Regions from separate parts of the Streptomyces sp. VNUA24 genome, predicted to be linked through region 2. Evidence: riboswitches for the same ligand, from Rfam matches in the RefSeq annotation. Region 2 holds a riboswitch; the other holds the start of a gene.
The links. A riboswitch is a leader RNA that binds a small molecule or an ion and turns the genes downstream of it on or off. The one in region 2 is predicted to bind glycine.
Positions count from the first base shown of each region.

Region 1 (9,312 bases), 5.4 Mb from region 2:
ACAGGACGGCAGCGCCTGGCGCAGGGACTGTGGCCGCCGCGCTTCACCCGCGCCCAACTCATCGTGGCGCTGCTGCTGTTCGGCCTCGGGTTCGGACTGGCGATCCAGGTGGCCTCCACCAACGACGACAGCGCGCTGCGCGGAGCACGTCAGGAGGATCTCGTACGCATCCTCGATGAACTCGATGACCGTACGCAGCGTCTGGAGGAGGAGAAGCAGGGTCTCGAGGATCAGCGCACCGAGCTGGAGAACAGTTCGGACCAGGCCGAGGAGGCGCGCAGGCAGACCGTCGAGAAGGAACGGCAACTCGGCATTCTGGCGGGCACGGTGGCGGCGCAGGGACCCGGCATCACACTGACGGTGGACGACACGAAGGGAACGGTCGAGGCGGACATGTTGCTCGACGCCATCCAGGAGCTGCGCGCGGCCGGCGCCGAGGCGATCCAGGTGAACGGCGTACGGGTCGTGGCCAGCACCTATCTCACCGATGCGGGTGAGGGAATCAGCGTCGACGGGAACAAGATCACCCAGCCTTTTCGTTTCAAGGTCATCGGCAACCCGAAGGACCTGGAGCCCGCACTGAACATCCCCGGAGGCGTGGTGCAGACACTGGAGAAGGAGCAGGCCACCGTGACCGTGCGGCGGGCGGAGAAGATCGTCGTGGACGCCTTGCGAGCAGCGAAGCGGCCTGACTACGCTCGGTCGTCCTCCCGGTGAAGCGCAGGTGCATGGGGCCCGTCCGGCGAGGGCATGAGGTTGCGGGGGGTCGGCGCACCGAATGGGTGGTGCGTGGTGGAAACTGTCTGGTGGATACGGACGTTGTGAGGTTGTCCGGGTCGGCCGGTGTGTTCAGTCAGGGTTCGTCCTGCCCCACGGGCGGGTCTGTTTCGGTCAAGGGGAATCGCCCGTGAAGTTGTTTGCGAAGTTGTTCGGCAAGAGCGCGCGAGAGGGCAGCGACAACGCGACCTCCCGCCATCGCGCGCAGCCTTCCGAAGCGGAGGGCCAGGGTGGCGAGCGCCCCATGTTCCGGGACCAGGTCGCTGGTCCGGGGGGTGACATTTCGGGAGGTCAGGGCGCGCCGTCTGTTGACCCTGCGCAGTCGGGCCGCATAGGTTTCGGGGAACCGTCAACCTCAGGTACGGGTGGAGGGTTCAGCTCAGACCCTTATGCGTCCCATGCCCCGGCGGGGCAGCCGCGGCAGGAGGATCCGTCGATGTCGGCCCTGGTGTGTACGAGGTGCGGTAACCGCAACGCGGAGAACAGCCGCTTCTGCTCGAACTGCGGTGCTCCGCTGCGGGCCGGCGCGACCGCCGAGCGTCCGTCCGAGACGACCTCGACCATCTCCATCTCCGGCCTGGAGGCCTACGACTCCGAGGTCACCGGCCAGACGCAGCTGCCGGCGCTCTCTCCCGAGGCGCAGGCCGCCGTCGACGCGCTGCCGCTCGGTTCGGCGCTCCTGGTCGTGCGCCGCGGTCCGAACGCGGGCAGCCGCTTCCTGCTGGACGGCGACCTCACCACGGCCGGCCGTCACCCGCAGAGCGACATCTTCCTCGACGACGTGACGGTGTCGCGTCGCCACGTGGAGTTCCGGCGGGCCCAGGACGGCTCGTTCACGGTCGCCGACGTCGGCAGCCTGAACGGGACGTACGTCAACCGCGAGCGGATCGACCAGGTCGCCCTGCACAACGGCGACGAGGTGCAGATCGGCAAGTACCGGCTGGTCTTCTACGCGAGCCAGCGGGGCTACTGACCCTCCCCCGGACCGGCTCCGGGGAACCCCAGGGAAGGTCCATGCTTCGAACGACGAGCGGTGGTGCCGACCACGGCACCGCCGCCGCGGACAGTGACCTGATGAGCATCGGCACGGTTCTCCACGCACTGCGTGACGAGTTCCCCGAGGTGACCATCTCCAAGATCCGTTTCCTGGAGTCCGAGGGGCTCATCGAGCCGCAGCGGACCCCCTCGGGGTATCGGAAGTTCAGTGCCGGGGACGTCGAGCGCCTCGGACACGTCCTCAGGATGCAGCGGGACCACTATCTGCCGCTCAAGGTGATCCGTGAGCATCTGGAGGCCCTGGAGCGCGGGGAGGACGTCCGGCTGCCGTCCGTGGGGCGGCAGCGGGACGTGGGCGACGGAGAGCGCCTGAGCGAGCTGTTCGGCGGGCCCGAGGAGCCGGCGGCCGCACGGATCGGACGGGGCGAGTTCATCGCCGGCGCCGGCATCGACGAGGAGCAGCTCGCCGAGTGGGAGTCGTACGGGCTGGTGGCCGCGCTGCCGGACGGGTCGTACGACGCCGACGTTCTCACCATCGCCACGCTTGTGGTCGAACTGGGGCGCTTCGGTATCGAGCCCCGGCATCTGAGGGTGATGCGGGCCGCCGCCGACCGTGAGGCGGGGCTCGTCGACCAGGTGGTGGCGCCGCTGCGCCGGCACCGTAACCCGCAGACCAGGGCGCATGCGGAGGAGCGGGCGAGGGAGCTGGCGGGGCTGACGGTCAAGCTGCACGCCGCCCTCGTGCGCGGTGCGCTGGGTGTGCGGTCGCGCTGAGGTGTGGTGTTCGCCCGTGGCGGATCGGCCGGCCGATCCGGGCCCGACTACCCAAACATCCCGAGCACGGCCTAGGGTTGCTGTGTGAACGAGCTCGATGTCGTAGGTGTCCGGGTGGAAATGCCCTCCAACCAACCGATCGTGCTCCTGCGCGAAGTGGGAGGCGACCGTTACCTCCCCATCTGGATCGGGCCGGGGGAGGCGACGGCGATCGCTTTCGCCCAGCAGGGCATGGCCCCCGCGCGACCGCTGACCCACGACCTGTTCAAGGACGTGCTGGAGGCCGTCGGCCAGGAGCTCACGGAAGTGCGCATCACGGATCTGCGTGAGGGCGTCTTCTACGCGGAGCTGGTCTTCGCCAGTGGTGTCGAGGTGAGTGCCCGGCCCTCCGACGCCATAGCGCTGGCGCTGCGTACCGGGACGCCGATCTTCGGCAGTGACGGGGTGCTCGACGACGCGGGCATCGCGATCCCGGACGAGCAGGAGGACGAGGTGGAGAAGTTCCGCGAGTTCCTCGACCAGATCTCGCCCGAGGACTTCGGGACGAACAGTCAGTGAGGCCGGGCGGACGGTCGCACGGAGTCGTCCTTCGGGGCTGACGGGTCCTGACGCTGCCTGCCGCCGTTGGTGGCGGGCGCGTCGGTGCGGTGTGCCGGGGCGGCTCGGCGGGAGCGCATTCGGCTAGCCTTTCCCCGCGGGAGGGCACGCGAAACCACTCTCAGGGTGATTATCACTCGGCGTGGCGAGTGCGATGGTCGTTGACGCACCCGTGGTGGCTGCCTACCGTCGATGAGGCAGGTCAAGGACGGAGGTCGGCGTGAGAAGCAGCGGCGACGGTACGGCTGGGGGTGCCCCCGGACGCAGGCTGGGGAGCGGCGGCCCGTACCCTCCCCCGGGCTCTCGGACGCGCCCGAGCTGGGGGGACCCCCATCAGGGCGGCCCGGCGGGTCACGCCCCGCAGCGGCCCACGGCCGTGCAGGACAGCGCCGAGGCGGCGCCCGAGCCGTACGAGAAGGTCGGCTACCGCGGTCCCACCGCGTGCGCGGCCGCCGGCATCACCTACCGTCAGCTCGACTACTGGGCCCGTACGGGCCTGGTGGAGCCGAGTGTGCGGTCCGCCCAGGGCTCGGGGACGCAGCGCCTCTACAGCTTCCGGGACGTGGTCGTCCTGAAGATCGTGAAACGGTTCCTCGACACGGGGGTGTCGCTGCAGAACATCCGCACCGCCATCCAGCACCTGCGGGAGCGGGGCTTCAGCGATCTCGAGCGGATGACGCTCATGAGCGACGGTGCGACGGTCTACGAGTGCACGTCGCCCGACGAGGTCCACGCCCTGCTCCAGGGCGGCCAGGGGGTTTTCGGGATCGCCGTGGGGGTCGTCTGGCGTGACGTCGAAAGCGCTCTCTCCCAGTTGCACGGGGAGCGGGTCGACACGGGGGAGACGCTCGTGGGCCACAATCCGGCGGACGAGCTGGCGCGGCGCCGGAACCGGGCGGTCTGAAGGGCTCCGGAGGATGCGCGTCCGGGTCGGCCGGTCCGGGGGCGGGGACGGTTCTCAGTACAGGCGTGGCCGGTGGAGCCGGTGTGCGGGGCATTGTCAGTGGCGTAGGGCAGCATCGGAGATGTGAGAACCGCGCCCACGATCCTGCATCTCGACATGGACGCCTTCTACGCCTCGGCGGAGCAGGCGTCGAAGCCGAGTCTGCGGGGGAAAGCCGTTGTGGTCGGCGGGCTGGGGCCGCGCGGAGTGGTCGCCACCGCCTCCTACGAGGCGCGGGTCTTCGGGGTGCACTCGGCGATGCCGATGGCGCAGGCGCGCCGGCTCGCGCCGAACGCCGCGTACCTCACGCCGCGCTTCCCCTTCTACCGGGCGATCAGCGATCAGGTCATGGGGCTGTTGCGGGCTCTGTCGCCGCTGGTGGAGCCGTTGAGCCTGGACGAGGCCTTCGTGGATCTGGAGGCCGGGGACGCGGCCTGGGACGCCAGGTCGGCCCGGCTGGCGGGGGAGCGGTTGCGCGCGGACATACGGGCCCTGACCGCGCTGACGGGGTCCGTGGGGCTCGCGGCCTCCAAGATGCTCGCGAAGATCGGCTCCGAGCAGGCCAAGCCGGACGGGCTGGTGCTCATCGAGCCGGGAACCGAGCGGGCGTTGCTGGGGCCGATGTCCGTGCGGATCCTTCCGGGCGTGGGACCCGCGACCGGGGACCATCTGCGGCGCGCCGGGATCACCACGGTCGAGGAGATCGTCGAGGCGGGCGAGGACGAGGTCGTACGGCTGCTCGGGAAGGCCCACGGGCACGGGCTGTACGCGATGGCGCTGGCGCGGGACGACCGGGCGGTGGTCGCCGAGCGGGACACGAAGTCGGTGTCGGTGGAGGACACCTACGACGTGGACATCCATGACCGGGTTCGGGTGCGCATGGAGGTGCAGCGGCTCGCGGAGCGGTGTGTGCGCAGGCTGCGGGAGGCCGGGCTCTCGGGGCGGACGATCCAGTTGAAGGTGCGGCGGTACGACTTCTCCACCCTGACCCGGTCCGAGACGCTGCGGGGGCCCACGGACGATCCCGCCGTGGTGCGGGAGGCCGCCGCCCGGCTGCTGGAGGCCGTGGACACGACCGGCGGGGTACGACTGCTGGGCGTCGGGGTGAGCGGCCTGGCCGACTACACGCAGGAGGACCTGTTCGCCCAGGCCGCCGGGGAACCGGAGCCGGTGGAGGCGGACACCGAGGGAGCCGTGGAGGTACCCGCGGTGCAGGAGCACACGGGCGGGGAGCGGCTGTGGAGGGCCGGGCACGATGTACGGCACACCGAGTACGGACACGGATGGGTGCAGGGCAGCGGGCTCGGGCGGGTGACCGTGCGGTTCGAGACGCCGCTCGACGCCGGGCCGGGGCGGGTGCGGACGTTCAGGACGGACGACGAGGCGCTGGAGCCGGCGGAGCCGTTGCCGCTGGTGCCGGGCGCGGTACCGGGGTGAGAGCCGGGCGGCATCGGACCGTGTGGGGGCGCTTCGGCCGTCCGGTGGTGTCCTGTGGCGTGTGTGTCGTGGGAACGCTCAGGTGTCGTCCTGGCCGGTGACGTGCCCGAAGTCGTGGTCGAGGGGCGGGGGCGGCGCGATGTCCAGGCCGTAGTGGTGGTAGAGCTGGAGCTCCTGCTCGGGGGAGAGGTGGCGGCCCACGCCGAAGTCGGGGGCGTCCTTGATCAGGGCGCGCTCGAAGGGGACGCGGAGGGTGCCGTCGACCAGTTCGCTGGGCTCCAGGGGGACGAAGGCGTCGCGGCCGAAGAGGCCCATGCGTATCGCGGCCCACTCGGGGATGCCGGTGGCGTCGTCCAGATAGACCTCGTCCACCGTGCCGATCCTGGTGCCCTTGCGGTCGAACGCCTTGCGGCCGATCAGGTTGCGCGGATCGATGTCGGTCTGCACGGGCCCTCCAAGTGGTCGCAAGGGGTGGTACATCGTCTCTCACCCCTACGAAAAGGCACATTGAGGGGAGCGGCCACTCGAAGACCTGTGCGTTGCCCGCGCTGATACGCTGGCAGCGGCTGTCGACCCCGTGCGGGAGAGTCCTCCGGACACCATCCGGAGGCGCCGAAGGAGCAAATCCTCCCCGGAATCTCTCAGGCCCACGTACCGCGCGGACGAGGTCACTCTGGAAAGCAGGGCGGGTGTCACGGCTCCCGCTCTCACCGACGGTGAAAGCCGGTCCGCACCTGGACCGGTGAAGCTCTCAGGTTGAGATGACAGAGGGGGAGGCCGTCGGGGTGCCCGTGCCGTGGTGCCCCTCGAAGGTCGTGTCAGACCAGGAGGCCTCCGCAATGACCGCCCATCGCATTCCGCTTTCCGAGCTCGAACAGGGCATCCCCTTCGAGCGGCGCCACATCGGCCCGGACGCCGGGGCCCGGGCCAAGATGCTCGCGCACGTCGGCTACGGCTCGCTGGACGAGCTGACGGCGGCCGCGGTCCCGGATGTGATCAAGAACGCCGAGGCGCTGGACCTGCCCGGCGCGCGGACCGAGGCCGAGGTGCTCGCCGAGCTGCGCTCGCTCGCGGACCGCAACCAGGTGCTGGGCTCGATGATCGGACTCGGGTACTACGGGACGTTCACGCCGCCCGTCATCCTGCGCAACGTCATGGAGAACCCGGCCTGGTACACCGCCTACACCCCGTACCAGCCCGAGATCTCCCAGGGGCGGCTGGAAGCCCTGCTGAACTTCCAGACCATGGTCGCCGAGCTGACCGGGCTGCCCACCTCCGGCGCCTCGCTGCTGGACGAGGGCACCGCCGCCGCCGAGGCCATGGCGTTGTCGCGGCGCATGGGCAGGAACAAGAAGGGCCTGTTCCTCGTCGACGCGGACACGCTGCCGCAGACCATCGCCGTGATCGAGACCCGCGCCGAGCCGGCCGGCGTCGAGGTCGTCGTCGCCGACCTGAGCGAGGGCATCCCCGCCGACATCGCCGCGCGGGACATCAACGGCGTGCTGCTGCAGTACCCGGGCGCCTCCGGTGTCGTACGGGATCTGAAGCCGGTCGTCGAGCAGGCGCACGGACTCGGCGCGCTCGTCACCGTCGCCGCCGACCTGCTGGCCCTGACCCTGCTGACCTCGCCCGGTGAACTGGGCGCCGACATCGCGGTGGGCACGACGCAGCGCTTCGGTGTGCCGATGGGCTTCGGCGGGCCGCACGCGGGCTACATGGCCGTCCAGGAGAAGTTCGCGCGCAGCCTGCCCGGACGGCTCGTCGGGGTGTCCGTGGACGCGGACGGGCACAAGGCGTACCGGCTCGCCCTGCAGACGCGGGAGCAGCACATCCGCCGGGAGAAGGCGACCAGCAACATCTGCACGGCGCAGGTGCTGCTCGCGGTGATGGCCGGCATGTACGCCGTCTACCACGGGCCGGAGGGGCTGCGGACGATCGCCCGCCGTACCCACCGGTACGCCACCGTGCTGGCCGCGGGGCTCGCGGCCGGTGGCATCGAGGTCGTGCACGGGTCGTACTTCGACACGCTCACCGTGCGGGTGCCGGGGCGGGCCGGCGAGGTCGTGGCCGCCGCGCGGGAACATGGCGTGAACCTGCATCTCGTGGACGCCGACCTGGTGTCGGTCTCCTGCGACGAGACCACCACGCGGGCGCAGCTGGGCGCCGTGTGGGCCGCGTTCGGCGTGGAGGGCGACGTGGAGGCGCTGGACGCCTCCGCCGCGGACACGCTGCCCGAGGGGTTGCTGCGGTCGGACGACTACCTGGCGCACCCGGTGTTCCACGACCACCGCTCCGAGACCGCGATGCTGCGCTACCTGCGCCGGCTCGCGGACCGGGACTACGCGCTGGACCGGGGCATGATCCCGCTCGGCTCCTGCACGATGAAGCTCAACGCGACCACCGAGATGGAGCCGGTGACGTGGCCCGAGTTCGGGCAGCTGCACCCGTTCGCGCCCGCCGGGCAGGCGCAGGGGTACCTCACGCTCATCCGTGAGCTGGAGGAGCGGCTGGCGGAGGCCACCGGGTACGACAAGGTGTCGCTGCAGCCCAACGCGGGCTCGCAGGGTGAGCTGGCGGGGCTGCTGGCCGTGCGCGCGTACCACCGTGCGAACGGTGACGAGCAGCGGACGGTGTGCCTGATCCCGTCCTCCGCGCACGGCACCAACGCGGCGAGCGCCGTCATGGCCGGGATGAAGGTCGTCGTCGTGAAGACCGCCGACGACGGCGAGATCGACGTCGAGGACCTGCGGGCGAAGATCGAGCAGTACCGTGACGAGCTGTCCGTGCTCATGATCACGTACCCGTCGACCCACGGCGTGTTCGAGGAGCACGTGGCCGACATCTGCGCGCAGGTGCACGACGCGGGCGGCCAGGTGTACGTCGACGGCGCCAACCTCAACGCGCTGGTGGGTCTGGCCAAGCCGGGCCACTTCGGCGGCGACGTCTCGCACCTCAACCTGCACAAGACGTTCTGCATCCCGCACGGCGGCGGTGGGCCCGGGGTCGGACCGGTCGCGGTGCGCGCGCACCTGGCGCCGTACCTGCCGAACCACCCGCTGCAGCCCGCGGCAGGGCCGGAGACGGGCGTCGGACCGATCTCGGCGGCGCCCTGGGGCTCGGCGGGCATCCTGCCGATCTCCTGGGCGTACGTCCGGCTCATGGGCGGTGAGGGGCTGAAGCGGGCCACGCAGGTGGCGGTGCTCAGCGCCAACTACATCGCCAAGCGGCTGGAGCCGCACTACCCGGTGCTCTACACCGGTCCGGGCGGGCTCGTGGCGCACGAGTGCATCATCGACCTGCGGCCGCTGGCCAAGTCGACCGGCGTGAGCGTCGACGACATCGCCAAGCGGCTGATCGACTACGGCTTCCACGCGCCGACGATGTCGTTCCCGGTCGCCGGGACGCTGATGATCGAGCCGACCGAGTCCGAGGGCCTCGGGGAGCTGGACCGGTTCTGCGAGGCCATGATCGCGATCCGCGCGGAGATCGAGAAGGTCGGCTCGGGCGAGTGGCCCGCGGACGACAACCCGCTGCGCAACGCCCCGCACACCGCGGGTGCGCTGGGCGGGGAGTGGAACCACGCCTACACGCGTGAGGAGGCGGTCTTCCCGGCCGGGGTCTCGCGCGCGGACAAGTACTGGCCGCCGGTGCGCCGGATCGACCAGGCGTTCGGCGACCGGAACCTGGTCTGTTCCTGCCCGCCGCTGGACGCTTACGAAGCGTAGTCGCGGTCGGACACGCGTCGGGGCCGGTTCGGAGAGTGCTTCTCCGGCCGGCCCCTCTTCTGT
Region 1 covers NZ_CP119143.1:9,223,547-9,232,858, forward strand. Annotated here, with positions in the region: gene PYR72_RS39685 (DUF881 domain-containing protein) at 1-717, shown strand, start outside; gene PYR72_RS39690 (FHA domain-containing protein) at 779-1,750, shown strand; gene PYR72_RS39695 (MerR family transcriptional regulator) at 1,792-2,547, shown strand; gene PYR72_RS39700 (bifunctional nuclease family protein) at 2,632-3,105, shown strand; gene PYR72_RS39705 (MerR family transcriptional regulator) at 3,365-4,048, shown strand; gene PYR72_RS39710 (DNA polymerase IV) at 4,172-5,524, shown strand; gene PYR72_RS39715 (PRC-barrel domain-containing protein) at 5,603-5,971, opposite strand; glycine riboswitch at 6,095-6,191, shown strand; gene gcvP (aminomethyl-transferring glycine dehydrogenase) at 6,364-9,249, shown strand.
Region 1: it holds a riboswitch for glycine, as region 2 does, so the genes downstream of both, gcvP (aminomethyl-transferring glycine dehydrogenase) here and gcvT (glycine cleavage system aminomethyltransferase GcvT) in region 2, are expected to answer to the same signal.

Region 2 (9,312 bases):
TGGCCCACGCGGTCGTCGCCCTCGTGGAGACCGGACGTACGCGGGAGGCCGCCCGTCTCGCCGACGGCTTCGACGTCCGGCACGCCCACGATTCCTGGGAGGTGAACCGCTTCCTGCACGCCCGCGGCCGTCTCCGCGCCGCCGTCGGCGACCCGGCCGCGGCCCTCGACGACTTCCTGGAGTGCGGCCGCCGCCAGTCGGCCCGGGACGTCGTCAGCCCCGTCGTCACCCCGTGGCGTTCGGCCGCCGCCGCGTGCCAGCTCGCCCTCGGCCGCCCCCAGGAGGCCCTCGCCCTCGCCGAACAGGAACTGCGTCTCGCCGGTGTCTGGAACACCCCCCGCGTCCTCGGCAGGGCCCTGTCCGCGCTCGGCACGGCGACGGGCGGTCGCCGGGGCCTGGAGCTGGCGGACCGGGCGGTACGGGCGCTGCGGCAGGGCGTCGACGGAGTACCGGAGGAGGCCGCGGGGACCGGCGCGGCCTCCGTGGTCGCGCTGGGCGGCATCGCCTCGGCGGGCGGGGGCCGGCTGTCGGCCAGGGGGCCCGCGACGGCCAAGGGCGGCTGGAAGCAGGGCGGCACCCGCGTGACGGCGGCCTCCGCGCGCGGCTGGACGCCGGGCGGAGCCGCGGCGCGGCGGGCGGTCGGCGGGGTCTCCGCGGTGCCGTCCGGCGGAGCCTGGGCGGCGCTCGCCGCCCCGGACACCGCAGGGACCGGGGGGCCGAGCGGCTCCCCGGTGACCTCGGAGCTGATCCCGGCCCTCGTGGCACAGGGGAGGGCGCTCGCCGCCGCCGGGGAGCGGGTGCGGGCCCGCGACACCTTCCGGGAGGCGGCCGGACACGCCGAACGCCTCGGCGCGCTCCGCCTGCGCGCCCTCGCGGAGGAAGCCCTGCGCGAGGGCGGTGCCCGCCGCCCGGCGACGCCCCTGACGGGCCCGTCCGCGCTCACGGCGGCCGAGCGCCGGATCGCCGAACTCGCCGCGCAGAGCCACACGAACACCGAGATAGCCCAGCTCCTCCACCTGGCCCGTCGCACGGTGGAAACCCATCTGACCAGCACCTACCGCAAGCTCGGCATCCGCCGCAGGGCGGAACTGGGCGCGGCCCTCGCGACCTCCGCCGAGACCCGGTGACCGGCCACGCACCGACTGCACCGACTGAACCGAAGGGCGGGCGCCTGCGTAGGGAGAACCGGGACCATCCCCGCACGGCCACCGCACCCGAGGAGCACCCATGAGCAGCACCCCGCCCCTGCACGACTGGCTCGACTCGCGCCGGCCGCTCGTGCTGGGCCTGTTCCGCATCGTCCTCGGGCTGCTGTTCGCCAGTGAGGGAGCCGCCACGGTCTTCGGCGTCCTGGACCGCAAGGCGAGCCCGGTCGGCGACTGGCCCTTCTGGTACGCCGGAGTCATCGAGCTGACCTGCGGCGTCCTGGTTCTCCTCGGCGTCGCCACCCGCGGTGCCGCGTTCCTCAGCTCGGGCATCATGGCGTTCGCCTACTTCACAGAGCACCAGAAGGACGGCCTCTTCCCCCTCCAGAACGGCGGCCTCGCCCCCGTCCTGTTCTGCTGGGGCTTCCTCCTGCTGGTCTTCGCCGGCCCCGGCGCCCTGTCCCTGGCGGGCCCGACCCGCCGCGGGACCGGCTCCCGCACCGGCTCCGACCGGCTCACCGAGCCGTCCCGCTGACCCCGGCCCGAGGAGGCACCCGATGGGCGCTCGTTCCTTCATGCTCGCGACCCGCGTACCGATGGCGCGCGACGGCTTCGAGGAGTGGCTCCGCACACCCCTGCCGGGCCTCGGCGTCATCGAGAACCCGGCCGCGATGTACACGGGGTGGGCCGCCGACGGCGCCCGCCCGGACTGGGACCTCACCGCGATCGCCGCTCACCTTCCGGAGGCGGCGGCCGCTGTCCGCGCCGAACGGGAGAAGACGCCGGCGCACCTGCTCGCGCCCCGCGCCGCCCAGGGCCTCACCCTGCTCCGCCACCGCGACGACGCGCTGGAGGCGTACCTGTACGACTACCACGGCGACGAGAGCGCCACCCACACCGCGCTGCTGATGCTGGCCGGCGCGGGCCGCTTCGCCCACCCCGGCACCGAGACCCCGGTCCTGTACTGGGGCGGCGACGTCCACCCCGGCCTGCCCCTGCGCGGCGACCCGCCCCTCGCGGTCCTGCTCGTCGGCCCAGCCCGGTCCCGGTTCGTCGCCACGCACCCGCTCGACACCCTGATCGCGGATCTGACACCCGTCGAGACGGACTTCCTCACGGCGGCCGAGCACATGGACGAGGCCGGGGCCGAATCCGAGGACGGCCGGCCCGGCCACGCACCGGACCTCCTCGACCCGGACCTCCTCGACCCGGACCTCCTCGACCCGGCGCTCCGCCCGGCTCTGCGCCCGGACAGCCGCCCGTAGGCCGAGCAGCCGGGCGGCCCGCTCAGCACTCGATGATGTTCACCGCCAGCCCGCCCCGCGCCGTCTCCTTGTACTTGACGCTCATGTCGGCGCCGGTGTCCTTCATGGTCTTGATGACCTTGTCCAGGGACACCTTGTGGGTGCCGTCGCCGCGCATGGCCATGCGGGCGGCGGTGACGGCCTTCACCGCCGCCATGCCGTTGCGTTCGATGCACGGGATCTGGACGAGGCCGCCGACGGGGTCGCAGGTGAGGCCGAGGTTGTGCTCCATGCCGATCTCGGCCGCGTTCTCCACCTGTTCGGGGGAGCCGCCCAGCACCTCCGCCAGCGCTCCGGCCGCCATGGAGCAGGCGGAGCCGACCTCGCCCTGGCAGCCGACCTCGGCGCCGGAGATGGAGGCGTTCTCCTTGAAGAGCAGACCGATCGCGCCGGCGGCCAGCAGGAACCGCACCACGCCGTCCTCGTCGGCGCCCGGCACGAAGTTGATGTAGTAGTGCAGGACGGCGGGGATGATGCCGGCCGCGCCGTTCGTCGGGGCCGTCACGACCCGGCCGCCGGCCGCGTTCTCCTCGTTCACGGCCATCGCGTAGAGCGTGATCCACTCCATGGAGCGGGCCAGCGGGTCGCCCTCCGCCCGGAGCTGACGGGCCGACATGGACGCGCGGCGGCGCACCTTCAGACCGCCGGGCAGGATGCCCTCGCGGGACATGCCGCGCGAGACGCACGCCTGCATGACCCCCCAGATGTCGAGGAGTCCGGAGCGGATCTCGTCCTCGGTGCGCCAGGCCCGCTCGTTCTCCAGCATCAGCGCGGAGATCGACAGACCCGTCTCCTTCGCCACCCGGAGCAGCTCGTCGCCCGTGCGGAAGGGGTACTTGAGAGGGGTGTCGTCGAGCTTGATGCGGTCCGCGCCGACGGCGTCCTCGTCGACCACGAAGCCGCCGCCGACGGAGTAGTACGTCTTCGACAGCACCTCCGCGCCCGCGGCGTCACGGGCCCATATGGTCATGCCGTTGGCGTGGTACGGCAGTGCCTTGCGACGGTGCAGGACCAGGTCCTTGTCGAAGGAGAAGGGGATCTCGTGGTCGTCGAGGAGGCGGATGCGCCCCGACGTCCTGATCGCCTCCACGCGGTCGTCGGCCGACTCCACGTCGACGGTCCGCGGGGAGGCGCCCTCCAGGCCGAGCAGCACCGCCTTGGGGGTGCCGTGGCCGTGGCCGGTCGCGCCCAGCGAGCCGTACAGCTCGACGCGGACCGAGGCCACGTCGGAGAGCAGCTCCTCGTTGCGCAGCCGGCGGGCGAACATCCGGGCTGCGCGCATCGGGCCGACCGTGTGGGAGCTGGACGGGCCGATGCCGATCGAGAACAGGTCGAAGACCGAGATGGCCACGGTGACTCCTCAGAACGGGGGAGGGCGGTGCGGGGAACGGGGTACCGCGCTCACTCCCCAGTGTGCGCGGTACCCCGGAAACTGCGGGGTGTGGTCCGGTGAAGCCCGGGGTCACTCACCCAGCGTCGGGTACAGCGGGTGCTTGTCGGCGAGGGCCTTGACCCGGGCCTTGAGGGCTTCGGTGTCGTAGGAGGGCTTGAGGGCCTCGGCGATGACGTCGGCGACCTCGGTGAAGTCCTCGGCGGTGAAGCCGCGGGTGGCCAGGGCCGGGGTGCCGATCCGCAGGCCGGAGGTCACCATCGGCGGACGCGGGTCGTTGGGAACCGCGTTGCGGTTGACGGTGATGCCGACCTCGTGGAGACGGTCCTCGGCCTGCTGCCCGTCCAGCTCGGAGTGGCGCAGGTCGACCAGGATCAGGTGCACGTCCGTGCCCCCGGACAGCACGTCGACACCGGCTGCGCGGGCGTCGGGGGCCGTCAGCCGCGCGGCGAGGATCTGCGCGCCCTCGACCGTGCGCCGCTGGCGCTCCTTGAACTCCTCGCTCGCGGCGACCTTGAAGGAGACCGCCTTGGCCGCGATCACGTGCTCCAGCGGACCGCCCTGGAAGCCGGGGAAGACGGAGGAGTTGAGCTTCTTGGCGAACTCCTTGCTGCGGGCGAGGATGATGCCGCCGCGCGGGCCGCCGAGCGTCTTGTGGGTCGTGGAGGTGACCACGTCGGCGTACTCGACCGGGTTGGGGTGCAGCCCGGCCGCCACCAGACCCGCGAAGTGCGCCATGTCCACCCACAGCAGCGCGCCGGTCTCGTCCGCGATCCGGCGGAACGCGGCGAAGTCCAGCTGCCGCGGATACGCCGACCACCCCGCGATGATCACCTTCGGGCGGTGCTCCTTGGCCAGCCGCTCGACCTCGTCCATGTCGACCAGGCCCGAGTCGTCCACGTGGTAGGCGACCACGTTGAACTGCTTGCCGGAGAAGTTCAGGCGCATGCCGTGGGTGAGGTGGCCGCCGTGGGCCAGGTCCAGGCCGAGGATGGTGTCGCCGGGCTGGGCGAGCGCGAACAGGGCGGCCTGGTTGGCGGAGGCACCCGAGTGCGGCTGGACGTTGGCGTACTCGGCGCCGAACAGCTCCTTCAGCCGGTCGATCGCGATCTGCTCGGTGACGTCGACGTGCTCGCAGCCGCCGTAGTAGCGGCGGCCCGGGTAGCCCTCGGCGTACTTGTTGGTCAGGACCGTGCCCTGCGCCTCCATGACCGCGAGGGGGGCGAAGTTCTCGGAGGCGATCATCTCCAGGGTGGACTGCTGGCGGTGCAGCTCGGCGTCGACGGCGGCCGCGACCTCGGGGTCCAGCTCGTGCAGGGGGGTGTTCAGAAGCGACATACGGGGGACCTCGTCTTCTCAGCCGGCGGTGTGGGCGGCGTACTCGTCGGCGGAGAGCAGGTCGTCCGGCTCGCCCGCGACGCGTACCTTGAACAGCCATCCGCCCTCGAACGGGGCGGTGTTCACCAGCGACGGGTCGTTGACGACGTCCTCGTTGATCTCGGTGATCTCACCGGAGACCGGCGAGTACAGGTCGCTCACCGACTTCGTGGACTCCAGTTCGCCGCAGGTCTCGCCCGCTTCGACCGTGGAGCCCACGTCGGGGAGCTGGGCGTAGACGACATCGCCGAGCGCGTTCGCCGCGAACTCCGTGATGCCGACCGTCGAGACGCCGTCCTCGGCGACCGACAGCCACTCGTGCTCCTTGCTGTAACGCAGCTGCTGGGGGTTGCTCATGGCCTGAATTCTCCTGTACGCGGGGGAGTGATGGTGAAGGGGGGACTGCTGAAACCGCTGTTGAACAGCGCGGATGTGCCCAGGGTCACGCTCGGGGTCCGCACGACGCCGCTTCCGAACGACTCCGTATCCGACCACGCGAACCGCCCCGGCCGCACGACCACGGCCGCGCGGCTACGAAGGTGTCACTTCCGCCGCGAGTAGAACGGCAGGGCCACGACCTCGTACGGCTCGTGGCTGCCGCGGATGTCCACGGCGACCCCGGTGGTGCCCGGGGCGGCGTACACGGCGTCGACGTACGCCATCGCGATCGGCTTGCCCAGCGTGGGGGAGGGGGCGCCGGAGGTGACCTCGCCGATCACCTTGCCCCCCTCGGCGACGACGGGGTATCCGGCGCGGGGGACCCGGCGGCCCTCGGCGATCAGGCCGACGAGGACCGGCGGCTCGTGGTGGGCGTGCTCGGCGGCCTCGCGCAGGGCCGCGCGGCCCACGAAGTCGCCCTCCTTGCCGAACTTCACGACCCGGCCGAGCCCGGCGTCGAACGGCGTCAGTTCGGTGGACAGCTCGTGCCCGTACAGCGGCATGCCCGCCTCCAGGCGGAGCGTGTCCCGGCAGGACAGGCCGCAGGGGACCAGGCCGGCGCCCTCGCCCGCCTTGGTCAGCGCCTGCCACAGCTCGACGGCGTGCTCGGGCTTCACGAACAGCTCGAAGCCGTCCTCGCCGGTGTACCCGGTGCGCGCGATCAGCGCCGGGACACCTGCGACCGTGCCCGGCAGTCCCGCGTAGTACTTCAGACCGTCGAGGTCGGCGTCGGTGAGGGCGGCCAGGATGCCGGGCGACTCGGGGCCCTGGACGGCGAGCAGCGCGTACGCGTCCCGGTCGTCCCGCACCTCGGCGTCGAAACCGGCGGCGCGCTCGACGAGCGCGTCCAGCACCACCTGGGCGTTGGAGGCGTTCGCGACGACGAGGTACTCCGTGTCCGCGAGCCGGTAGACGATCAGGTCGTCGAGGATGCCGCCGTCCTCGCGGCAGATCATGGTGTAGCGGGCGCGGCCGGGCTTCACCCCGCCGATGTCGCCGACCAGCGCGTGGTCGAGCAGCGCGGCGGCCCCCGGCCCGAGGACGGTGATCTCGCCCATGTGGGAGAGGTCGAAGAGGCCGGCCCTCGTGCGGACGGCGAGGTGCTCGTCACGCTCGGAGCCGTAACGCAGGGGCATGTCCCAGCCTGCGAAGTCGGTCATCGTCGCACCGAGCGAGCGATGCAGGGCATCGAGCGCGGTACGGCGCGATCCAGCGGTGGGGCTACTGCTCATCGGATTGCTCCCGGGGCATGACAGGCGAGGACGATCCTCCCCATCTGTCATCGGAACCTGAGAGGTTCACCGCGACCGTACGTACCGGTGATCGTGACGTACCGGTGATCGTGGTTTGCACCTTGGGTGGAGCCGTCCTCCTCGGAGGGAGGCGCGGCCCGCTTTTCAGATGTGCCTCGCCCGCGCGGTATCTGGGCCTGAGAGATTCAAGGGAGGGACTTGCTCCTTCGGCGCCCCAGCGAGACTGCTGGGAGCTCTCCCGCGCGGATTCAAGCGGCCGGTATGCAGTTGGCGCGCACATCATTGCACGCATCGACGCGGCGCGGCAGGGGGACCTTCACTGGTGAGGGCGGCGAGCGGGAGCGGACACACCGGTTCGTAGCACTCTTGTGGCAGGACGAGGACTGAACCAGGAGGGATCGGGCATTACCTTCTCTTTACAGTCTGTGGGGATGGGACTCCATACCCCTGGGGAGGACGATCACGGTGAACAGGACCACGGCGTACGCGACGACCTCGGGCATCGCCGCCATGCCCGAGCAGCCCGTCGCACCGGCCGGTGAGGCGTGCGGCCCGTTCCCGAGGGCGGTCGTCCGCGACCTCAGGGAGCGTGCCGGGCGCAGCCCGCACGGACTGTCCTTCGGACCGCACGACCTGGTGGTGGTGACCGGGCTCCCGGGCAGCGGCAAGTCGACGCTGATGCGGCGGAGCGTGCCGGGCGTGCGGATCGACTCCCAGGACACCCGCGACCGCTTCGACGCGCGCCTGGCCCGCCACCTGCCGTACGCGGCCTACCGGCCCTTCGTGCGCCTCGCGCACTACGCGGGACTGCGGCGCGCCCTCCGCTCGGGGGAGGGCGTCGTCGTGCACGACTGCGGGGCCCAGGCGTGGGTGCGCAGCTGGCTCGCGCGGGAGGCCGTACGGCGGGGCGGCACCCTGCATCTGCTGCTGCTCGACGTGACCGCGGACGAGGCGCGGGACGGGCAGCGGGAGCGGGGCCGGGGGGTCTCGCGGTACGCGTTCGCCCGGCACCGCGGCGCCATGACCAGACTGCTGCGGGCGGTGGAGAAGGGACGGCTGCCGCAGGGGTGCGGGGCGGCGGTGCTGATCGACCGGGCGGCGGCGGACGTGCTGAAGCGGATCGACTTCACCGGGTAGCGGGGGGTTCCCGAAGGGCGCGCCCGCGGCCCGGAAGCAATTAAGGTGCAGGGACAACAGCATCACGGAGCAAAGCGGTAGGCAGCAGATGGACTTCCCGGCGGACTTTCCGGCACAGGCGCATCCCCACGGGCACGGCGGGTGGCCCGGCAACGAGCTGGAGGAGGTGCTGTCCGCGTCGCTCGGCGTGCCCCAGGCCGGGGCGCGGATCGTGGAGGTGCTGGCCCGCAGTTTCGTCTGGGTGCCGCTCCCGGAGGGCGGCGGCCCGAGCAGCGGTCAGCTCGACCTGCCCACGATGGAGTTCGACGGCCAGGCGTACGTGCCGGTCTTCACGTCCGAGGAGCAGTTCCGCCAGGTCGTCGGGAACCACATGTCGTTCACGATCGCCCCGGCGGTCGAGTTCGCGCGCGGCCTGCCTCCGCAGATCGGCCTCGCCCTCAACCCGGACGGTGTCGTGGGCATGCCGTTGCCGCCGCCCGCGGTGGCCGAGCTGTGCCGGGCCGGACGGACCCCGCTGGACGGCTCGGCGAACGGGGCCCGCGTCCGGCTGTTCGAGCCGGACTGGCAGGACGACCCCGTGGACTTCCTCGCGGCCGCCTCGGCGGAGTTCGCCACGACCGGGGTGGTCCTCTCCGCCCGCCGCTGCCTCGCCACCATCGAGACCGCCGACCCCGTCATGTTCATCGGCGTCGAACTGACCTCCTGGGAGGCCGACCGGGGTCTCCCGCTCGCCGCCCTCGGCCGGGTCCTCGCCAAGGCCCCCGTCCCCTGGCCGGTCAACATGGTCTTCCTGGACGTCGCCCAGGACCCGGTGGGCGACTGGCTCCGCGAGAAGGTACGGCCCTTCTACCAACAGGGGTACTGACCGACGCGCCCCGGAAGGGCGTGGGGCTGTTCCGATCCGCGGCTCCGCCGCGGGGCCCGACCAGCCACGACGCGCCCGCGCCCCGCGAGGTACGGCAACGCCCGAGCCCTGACCGGCTCAACCGGCGCACCACCTAAGCTGTCTCCTATAACCAGGGTCCAACACGAAGGACGGCCAACGTGAGCGGCAGCATCGCCACCGGGCAGGTCGAGCACATGCTGCGGCAGGTGACGCCCGGGCGTTACGACGCCTACGAGGCGCTGCTGCGTGCCCTCGCCACCCCGTCCTCCGGCCAGATCTGGATGCTGCTCTGGCACGGCCAGGGCGGCTCCCCGGACGCCCAGTACGGGAACATGGAGGTCGACGGGTTCAACTACGCCCCGTGCGTGACCTCCGCCCAGGA
Region 2 covers NZ_CP119143.1:3,855,758-3,865,069, reverse strand. Annotated here, with positions in the region: gene PYR72_RS16105 (AAA family ATPase) at 1-1,127, shown strand, start outside; gene PYR72_RS16100 (DoxX family protein) at 1,228-1,680, shown strand; gene PYR72_RS16095 (hypothetical protein) at 1,703-2,410, shown strand; gene PYR72_RS16090 (L-serine ammonia-lyase) at 2,433-3,800, opposite strand; gene glyA (serine hydroxymethyltransferase) at 3,912-5,177, opposite strand; gene gcvH (glycine cleavage system protein GcvH) at 5,196-5,573, opposite strand; gene gcvT (glycine cleavage system aminomethyltransferase GcvT) at 5,759-6,886, opposite strand; glycine riboswitch at 7,062-7,158, opposite strand; gene PYR72_RS16070 (AAA family ATPase) at 7,373-8,044, shown strand; gene PYR72_RS16065 (enhanced serine sensitivity protein SseB) at 8,133-8,909, shown strand; gene PYR72_RS16060 (enhanced serine sensitivity protein SseB C-terminal domain-containing protein) at 9,125-9,312, shown strand, end outside.